Regions from separate parts of the Latilactobacillus sp. VITA-14 genome, predicted to be linked through region 1. Evidence: predicted binding sites of a transcription regulator. Region 1 holds the regulator's gene; each other region holds the start of a gene.
What was found. The regulator NrdR, encoded in region 1, represses ribonucleotide reductase genes. The targets are predictions, from matches to a motif close to ACACNATATATNGTGT.
Positions count from the first base shown of each region.

Region 2: the regulator NrdR is predicted to act here: its motif matches at 2,024-2,039, upstream of nrdD (anaerobic ribonucleoside-triphosphate reductase).
Region 3: the regulator NrdR is predicted to act here: its motif matches at 2,036-2,051, upstream of ACF1X7_RS05575 (deoxynucleoside kinase).

Region 1 is NZ_JBJKTM010000001.1:198,256-201,545, reverse strand. Features, by position in the region: gene mutM (DNA-formamidopyrimidine glycosylase) at 1-671, shown strand, start outside; gene coaE (dephospho-CoA kinase) at 668-1,258, shown strand; gene nrdR (transcriptional regulator NrdR) at 1,443-1,916, shown strand; gene ACF1X7_RS01025 (replication initiation and membrane attachment family protein) at 1,934-3,290, shown strand, end outside.
Region 2 is NZ_JBJKTM010000008.1:33,323-36,612, forward strand. Features, by position in the region: gene nrdD (anaerobic ribonucleoside-triphosphate reductase) at 1-1,922, opposite strand, end outside; gene ACF1X7_RS04930 (heavy metal translocating P-type ATPase) at 2,118-3,290, opposite strand, start outside.
Region 3 is NZ_JBJKTM010000010.1:10,718-14,007, reverse strand. Features, by position in the region: gene ACF1X7_RS05580 (helix-turn-helix domain-containing protein) at 1-1,274, shown strand, start outside; gene ACF1X7_RS05575 (deoxynucleoside kinase) at 1,321-1,989, opposite strand; gene ACF1X7_RS05570 (helix-turn-helix domain-containing protein) at 2,287-3,290, shown strand, end outside.

The DNA.
Region 1 (3,290 bases):
GTAAGTATTTATTGATTCGTTTCGATCAAAACTTAACTGTTGTGAGTCATTTGCGGATGGAAGGCAAATACGAAGTTGATGATCAATCTGTACCAATGACTAAGCACACGCATGTGATTTGGACATTTACAGATGGACAACAGTTACGTTATCTTGATTCACGTAAGTTTGGCCGAATGTTATTAATTGAAACGGGTCAAGAAAACACTGTTTCTGGATTGAAGGACTTAGGGGTTGAACCAACCCCAACAACGTTTAAGAAAACCGCCTTCTATCAGGCGTTACAGAAACATAAAAAAGCGATTAAACCACTGTTGCTGGATCAAAAAATTGTAACGGGTCTTGGGAATATCTATGTGGACGAAACGTTGTGGTTGAGCCAGATTCACCCAGAAACACCGGCGAATTTATTGACGAAAGCTGAAACAGATCGTTTGCATGATGAAATCATCACAGAGTTAGAACTGGCAACCAATAACGGTGGGACAACAGTCAATACGTTCTTAAACGCGGCGGGTCACGCTGGGGCCTTTCAGGATATGTTGCACGTCTATGGTAAGAAAGGGCAACCGTGTGATCGGTGCCAGACTCCGATTGAGAAAATTAAAGTAGCACAGCGTGGCACGCATTTCTGTCCGCGGTGTCAGATTAAGAGAGAAGCGGTTCAATGACGTATTTTCTAGGTTTAACGGGTGGCATTGCCAGTGGGAAGTCGACTGTTGCGGCATTGTTTAAAGAACAGGGAATCCCGGTGATTGATGCTGATCAAGTTGCTCATCAGGTATTAGCGACTAATAAATCGGTACAGGCACAATTGCAAGCAGCCTTTGGCGAAGCAGTTGTCAAAAATGGTCAAGTTGATCGGCCTATGTTGGGCCAGCAAGTCTTCGGTAACCTAGAGGCTTTGACTCAGTTAAATGCGATTACTGGGCCCGCTATTTTGACAGCCATTAAACAACAGATGCAAGCAGCAGATGCACCGCTGGTTGTGTTGGATGTGCCACTGTTATATGAACAACACTACGAGCAATATTGCGATGGTGTTGCAGTTGTCTACGTTGAACGTAAAACACAATTGCAACGTTTGATGGCACGTAACCAATTGACTATAGAACAGGCAAATGCGCGAATTGATAGTCAAAGTGATTTGGCGACCAAAAAAGCGCGAGCGGATTTCGTGATTGATAATCAAGGCACACCTGCAATGTTGCGGCAACGTGTTTTGGCGTTGTTACAACAGTTGTGTCATAACAAGTAATACAAGCGGTCGAACAGATTATTCTGTTCGACCGCTTTTTTGTTTGGAAAAGGCGAAATGCCTTGAGACTGATACATTTTTTGTTTAGCCTGCTTGCCTGGCATGTTATACTACTGTTATACTAATTGTTTTAAAATTGGATTGAATTTGAAACGAATTAATCAAAAGATAAGAAGGTGTCATTATGCTATGTCCACATTGTCATCAGAATAGTTCGCGGGTAATTGATAGTCGTCCCACGGATGAAGGGCGAGTGATTCGTCGTCGCCGTGAGTGTGAGAATTGTCGTTTCCGGTTTACAACGTTCGAACGAGTGGAACAAACCCCATTGTTGGTAATCAAGAAAAACGGAACGCGCGAAGAATTCAACCGTGATAAATTATTGCGCGGGCTAATTCGTGCTGCTGAAAAACGCCCCGTTACAATGGAGCAAATGACTGAAGTAGTTGATGAAGTTGAGAATAAGATTCGCTCATTGGGTGAAAACGAAGTCTCTTCACAAGCCGTCGGAGAATATGTGATGCGCTTGTTACCAGATATTGATCAGATTGCCTACATTCGCTTTGCCAGTGTTTATCGCGAATTCAAGGATATGAATGTCTTTATGAGTGAATTACAAGAAATGATGAATAAAGAAAAGACGAAGAAATCGAATTAAGGAAGAGGGGTTAGCCGATGTCAGATGCATTTGATTTTTTGAGTCCAAAAGACGGCTTTTCAGTGACAAAAGCTAACTATTTGACCGATTTCGATCAAACAGTCGTCACTTACTTATATCAACCATTGATGGGGGCTGTTGCTTACAGTCTCTATCTTTTGTTATGGAGTCAAACCAAGAAAGAAACGGAACAACATTTTCAAACACATGCGACTTTGTTAAATCTGTTGAGTGTTGATTTACCTGCTTTTTATGACAGCCGCAGCAAATTGGAAGCACTTGGTTTAATGCGGACGTATCAAAAAAATGAGGGAACTGGCCGCAAGTTGGTGTATGAACTGTATGCGCCATTGCAACCACAAGCTTTTTTTAACGATGATTTGTTAAGTGTGGCATTGTTCGAAGCGGTCCGCGAAACACGGTTTGTGGAACTCCGTGACTATTTCAAGCTACGACCGGTTTACGCCAAGGATTATCAAGAGGTCACTAAGAATTTCTTGACCGTTTTCCATGTGCAAAACGATTTATTGACGACCGCGCCAAGCAGTGTGGCTGAAACTAAGGCAATGTATCAACAAAAAGCAGCTAGCACACCGCAGTTTACCTCGGTTGAGTTGCGGACTTTTGATTGGGACCTATTACAAGATGCAACGGCGCAATACCAGATTGATACGGATCAAATTCTCAAAAATGAACAGGGCTTGTTTAATCTCCATTATTTCTATGGTCTAGATGAGATGGACTTAGCGCGTTTGATTGGCTTGACGATGAATGTTGCTGACAGTACGATTAATATGGCAGCGCTCGAACAGAACGTCTTGAACAATTACACACGACGTCAGAGTAACCGGCAAACGCCAGCTGCTACAACAACGCAAAAACCGTTAGCCGAGTTACAAAAAGAATGGCAAAAAGCCGGCTTTAACGAACAGGAATTGCAGTGGCTAACAGAAAGTCAGGGCTACTTGCCAGTTGATTATCTCGAATACTTGAAACAAAAGAACCACGGCTTTGTCGCTAAAAATGAAATCCGGGCGTTAAAGGACTTGCAAAACCGCTATATCTTTAACAATGATGTGCTCAATATTTTGGTCGTTTATATCATTACGCAATATGATGGGCTCACTCAGGCGCTAGTCGATCGGATTGCGAACCAGTGGGCTCAACAAGGGGTTAAGACGGCAGCGGATGCGATTTTGCAGATTCGCGATTTCCAAACCAAACAGACGGCAAAGGTGCAAAACAATCGCCAAACGCGTTATCAGAACAAAACTAAAAAAGAACCAGTACCTAAATGGGCTAAACCAGATTATCAAGCGCCAAAAGAAACAACCACACCTGAGCATCAGCATGAACTAGAAGTGGCGTTGAAAA
Region 2 (3,290 bases), on a different contig from region 1:
TCCCAGACAGCTTCTAAAGCCTTTGGATTTTGACGCAGATTTGGGTATTCACAGTAATGAATGAACCCACCAGAACAGTATTTTGGATAATCTTTTTCAAAATCTAATTTTTCAAATGGGGTTGGTGCTTTACGCACATCGTAGTGGAAACTATTTGTGTAGTATTCTTTGTCTGTAATATTTTCGACAATCCCAAATTTTTGCGTATCTTTTTGACAGAACGTATTTGTTAAACTTTCTGCTGGTGTGCTGTAAACAGAGAAGTGATAGCCGTATTCCTTTTCCCAATCAACGCAGTGATTATAGAGGTCTTTAACGACGTCTACCGTAAAGGCTTTTGCCTTGGCATCCTTTTCCCAGTCTGGCCCAAAGAAGGCTGTACCGACTTCATAAAGGCCAATATAGCCCAATGAAACAGTTGCGCGTGAATTTTTAAAGACTTCATCAACACTATCGGTTTTCTTCAAACGCTTGCCAAAGGCACCATATTCATAAAGAATCGGCGCATTTTCTGGCTTCGCTTCTTTAGCGCGTTCCACTTTAAAGACCAGGGCTTCCTTGCAGACTTGCAACCGTTGTTCTAGAATTTCCCAGAACTTAGCTTGGTTGCCATCGGCTTCAAGTGCAATCCGTGGTAAATTGATTGTCACCACGCCGAGATTCATCCGGCCACTATTCACTTCTTCACCATGTTCGTTTTTCCAGCCTTGTAAGAAGCTTCGACAACCCATTGGTGCTTTGAAAGAACCCGTTAATTCCACCAACTTGTCATACATTAAAACATCGGGATACATCCGTTTTGTGGCACATTCAACAGCTAATTGTTTGATGTCATAATTTGGATCAGTTGGATTTAAGTTTAAGCCGCGTTTTACTGCAAAAACTAATTTAGGGAAGATGGCAGTCCGTTTTTCTTTACCTAATCCTTCAATTCGAATTGAAAGAATTGCTTTTTGAATCGCACGTTCAATCCAGTTACTGCCTAATCCAAAACCAAGCGTTGTAAATGGTGTTTGGCCTTGGGATGAATATAAAGTATTGATTTCATATTCCAACGCTTGCATGGCGTCATAAATATCTTTTTCAGTCTTGGTTTGCGCATAATCCTTTTGTTTTGCTTCGCCATCAATCCAATTCTTGGCATCTGCTAAATGTTTGGCATAATTCTTTTCGGCAAATGGTGCCAATAATTCATCCACCCGATCAGCAGAACAACCACCATATTGGCTAGAAGCAACGTTAGCAATAATTTGTGACATTTGTGCCGTAGCAGTTTGAATCGAATGTGGCGCTTCAACTTCGGCATTCCCAATCTTAAAGCCATGATTCAACATTTCTTTAAAATCGATTAAACAACAATTGGTCATTGGACTATATGGTTGGTAATCCAAATCGTGCCAATGAATCTCGCCTTTTAAATGGGCGTTCGCCACTTTATCAGGCAACATCTTAAGCCCCATCGCTTTAGCAACTGTCCCTGCCGTTAGGTCCCGCTGTGTATTAAAAACATGACTATCTTTATTCGCATTTTCATTGACCACAGTTTGGTCTTTTTTCAATAATTTTTGAATGGTAAAGTTGATATCAGTTGCCTTATTCCGGGCAAAGTCCCGTTGCGTCCGGTAGTTAATGTATTCTTGGGCAATATCATATTGGTGATGTTCTAAAAGTTTATGTTCCACAATATTTTGCAGTTCATAGATTTTAACATCTTTATCAAATCGGCTGCCGACTTCACTCACAACATCTAGTGCGACTGTGTTTAACACTTGATAGTCTAATGGCTCTAATTCCGTCTTCACATTTTTAGCGGCTTTAATAATTGCTTGTTCGATTTTATCCGCAGAAAAAGGCATGATTCGCCCATCTCTTTTAATCACTTTAATTTGCAAGTCTGCTTCTGAAGCAATTTTCATATCCATCTTAGCACCAGTCTCCTTTTTAATCAGTAACCCCATCATAGCGGATTAAAAATTCGGATTCAACCTATATATAGTAGATAAACCAACAAAAAGACGCACTGCAACTATATGTTGTGTGCGTCTAATTGTGTGCGATATTTTCTTTCGCCCGTCCTTATCGAAATCTACTTCATACTGCTTAAAAAAAGATTGACATCATGCATCTCGTTTTAATTTCAAAGTCATTGCATTAATAGCCACAACAATTGTTGAGAGTGACATTAAGATTGCACCAACTGCTGGACTTAATACTAACCCAATTCCGGCAAATAGCCCCCCAGCTAATGGAATCGCTAAAATATTATAACCAGCGCCCCACCAGAGATTTTGCGTCATTTTGCGGTTAGTTGCGTGCGATAAATTCAAGAAATGCATAATATCGTTTGGATTACTCTTCACGAGGATCACATCTGCTGAATCGATTGCAACATCCGTCCCAGCACCAATTGCGATTCCGATATCAGCCCGCGTTAAACCTGGTGCATCATTAACACCATCCCCAACCATCAGGACGACTTCGCCTTTAGCTTGGTAATCTTTGACGATTGCTTCTTTATCTTCTGGTTTCAAGTTCGCTTGAACCGTCATACCGCCCAATTGTGCAGCCACTTTTTCGGCAACTTGTTGATTATCACCGGTTAACATGACCGGTTGGATATGCCGTTTCTTTAATGCTTGGATGAAAGCTGGCGCTTCTGGTTTAATCTGATCACCTTGTGCGACTAGTCCTAAAACCGTTCGATCTTGTAATAGATAACTGATGGAATTCCCTTTTTCTGCTAAAGTTTGGAAAAGAGCTTGATCAAATTTAATATGCTGGGCTTGTAAATAAGTTGCCGTCACTATTTGATAACTTTGCCCTGCAACCGTTCCAGACAAACCGACGCCTTGAATCGTTTGAACATTGTCTGCCTGTAAATCAGGAATAGTTTGTGCTTGGTTATACTCTAGAATCCCAGTGGCCAATGGATGACTTGAATGGCGTTCTAACGCACCAAAGAGTTGCATGAGTCGTTGTTCATCAAGTGCTGTATCGAAAACTTCGACAGCATTCACTTTGAATGCGCCTTGTGTCAAAGTCCCCGTCTTATCCATCAAAACAACGGTAACCTTATCTGACAATTCGATTGCTTCACGGTTACGAATGAGCAAGCCGTTTGTAGCCGCAATCGCTGTACTTCTGGCAACCACCAATGGAATGGCCAATCCAAGTGCATGCGGACAAGCAATAATAAAGACGGTTACCATCCGTTCAAAAGCCGTATTCAGATCGGCCAAGAACACCCAACTAATGAAGGCGATAATCCCAGCAACCAATGCAGCATAGAA
Region 3 (3,290 bases), on a different contig from region 1:
TAGTACAACATTCTGACATCTATGATTTCGTACAGATTCTATTGCGGGGCGGGGATATATCGTTTAAAACCTTCTTAGCAGAGCATGATAGTAGTAAAGCAACTGTATTACGTCATTTGAAGCAAGTCCGCGATCTAACCCGCGCTTTCAACTTACGGGTTTCATACGAACCAATCCGGTTGGAAGGTGATGAGAAGAGAATTCGATTGGTCTTATCCGCCTTATACTGGTTGGCATCTGGTTGGCATCAATGGCTATTTGAAGAAATCAATCACGAATGTGTTTTGTCGGCCTTTGACTATGTCTGTGATGAATTTCAATTGCAAAAGCCTAACCTATTAACGCACGAAATTGGCGCCACGATTCTGGCAGTAACTTATTATCGAGTGATGGCCGGTGCAGTCGTGCAGCCCGATGAAAAATTAGCAACTATTCGGTATCCCTATCCTAATTTAATCAGTGATTTACTTGCAGCCGATTTCACTAAAGAATCAACGGGATTACGAACTTGTTTGGCAGAGTTAACGTTAACGGAAGGGCGTTCAGAAGCCGCTGGACTATTCTTCTTGTTACGGTATTGTCCAGTGCCGTTACGCTCAATAACAAGTACTAAGGTGACTGCTGATTGGGCAGATGAACGTTATATACCAGAAATTCATCGTTTTGTGACTGCCTTTTTGGAGCGTATTCCATTTGATATTATGCATGAGTTAGAGATTTCGCAGCACACATATGATATTTTCAAAAATGCGTTGTTAACGACTACGGTGACGACCTATATCCTTGGGATGGACGCGACCTCTGTCGTTTTTAATGAATTAGTCATTCGTATGCCGCAGCTAAAACCCAATGAACTACTCCATAAAAAAATTAGTGATACCGTAGATTACCTCTTATTCGAACCAGCTTTTAGTTTTTTAGCAAGTGGGCGGGAGAATTTGATAAAGGCTTACTATAATTTAATTCAACAAGTCATCCAGCAGTATCATCCTGTAAGCCAGGTGAAGGTCGCACTCGTGATTGAGCAAGATTACATTGGCTATATGGATATCTTAACAACACTCGATAATATCAAATATGTCGCTGTTAGTACGACCGATGAAGCTTTACGGGATGCAGACCTGATTGTTCGGACGTCGAGCATTGCCTTACCCGAAAACGTTAATCCGGAGGCGTTGTATTTTACGTGGCGCTTAAATGCTAGTAGCGATCACTATGCCCGGCTGTATGGCATTATTCATGAATTATGGATGCAAAAAGGTACCCAAGCATAATAAAAAAGCCGTTCGACAATTTGTCGAACGGCTTTTTTTTGTGCAATTAGGCACCCATATTTGCTTCTTGTTCTGCGTTTAAGGCTTTCACCCGTTCGTCAATCATTTCGATGACTTTTTGACGATCAGCTTCGTTTTCAACGAAGTCTAATTTGTCACCATCGATTTGCATCTTGGGACTTTCGTCATAGGCTTCATACCAAGCATCATAACGGCTGTTTAATTCTTTATAATAGTCGTAGAGGGTTGGATCGGCTTCTAGTTGTTCGTATGAACGACCACGTTTTTGAATCCGTGAAAGCATTGTTTCGAAACTAACGCGTACATGGATTAATAAGTCAGGGCGTTTCTTGTGGGCAGCAAATGGCAATTCTTGCATCATGTTGGCTAATAATTCGTCGTAGACACGGACTTCGGTTGCGGTAGCGCGACCAAGATCAGCGTTCAAGTGGAAGAGTAATGAATCTTCGAAAATTGAACGGTCTAAGATGTTGTTATCATCTGTATATGCTTGTTTGATACTATCAAATCGTTTGTTTAAGAAATAGATTTGTAGTAAGAACGCATATTTAGTTGGATCTTTGTAGAATAATGGTAATACTTCATTATCGTCTACTGATTCGTAAAAGGCTTCAGTGCCTAAGTGATCAGATAGATATTTGGTTAAACTAGTTTTTCCTGCACCAATTGTGCCAGCAAGTACGAGCAATGTCATCAGTCTCCCTCTTTTGACCATAAAATGTGTTTAAATTATTATTGATATACAACATATGGTGTTTTACAACCAAACGTCACTTAAATATTCTAGCATTTCTGACGTAAAAAGCAATCTTTGATTTTAGACAACGCAATAGTTACTATTTGCACAATTTATGGTAGGGTTAATTACTAATTATAAGGATTTTTACTAGGGGGAGTCGGTTTGAACGCAAGTGAGAGTATTTTTCTAACGTAAGCGGAAAATGATAAGTACGCCTTATTAATGGAGATTGTTGGTTTAAAACGGGATGAGTTGCCTGTTAAAAAGCGGATTGAACTATCGCGTAATAATCAGCCGCTCGTTGAAGATGTGAATCTAAAACAAGTAGCAATACTATTAAATCGCAGTTACGGTAGCTTGTACAATATGTACATGAGCATTATTGGGGACCTAAAGGAAATTACCGGACCGGATGTTGATGATATTAGAACCTTGTTCAGCGTTCCAACAGATGCCTATCACTATTTATTAGTGAATAAGTCAGAAGCGTTTGATTTTATCAAAATCTTACTCAAGGGTGAGACCGTTACATTCCAAGAATTCTGGGAAGCCCATGATACGAGTAAGGCAACGGTGCTACGCCATTTAAAAGGGGTGCGCGACTTAATTCGCTCATTTGATATCCGTATGTATTATGATCCACTTCGGTTAAAAGGCGACGAAAATAAAATTCGTTTAGTCTTAACGATGTTATTCTGGATGGCAACGGAAGGGCATACCTGGCCCTTTGAAGATGTTAAACGAGACGATGCACTTAAGGCGTTCGATGTTGCGATTGATCGGTTCCAATTGGAAAAAACCAATATTTTGACCCGTGAACTAGGGGCGTATTCAATCGTCATAACCTATTTCCGATTACTACAAGGTCACACGGTTTCAACTGAACTAGATGGCGATTTTATCCGTTATCCAGTTCCCAATATGGTTTCTGAATATCTAAAACAGCCCTTTGAAGACCAAGCTTTACGGATCAAGAGCATCCTTGCACAAATGACCCAAGAAGAAGCGATGGCTGAATCATTCAATATATATGACATCATTAATTTTGGACCGATTCAGATTCAGGATGCTAATCCCTACATGGAATCTTACGAAACGCGATACAAGCGGTATATTCCAGTGATTTACGAGTTTGTAGAAGCTTTTATTGATCAAATTCCATTTGACATCAAGAAATACCTAAACTTAGACGATGCGAATTATCAAGGTTTCGTGCAAACGATGATTTCGATGACGATGACCACTTACATGTTTAA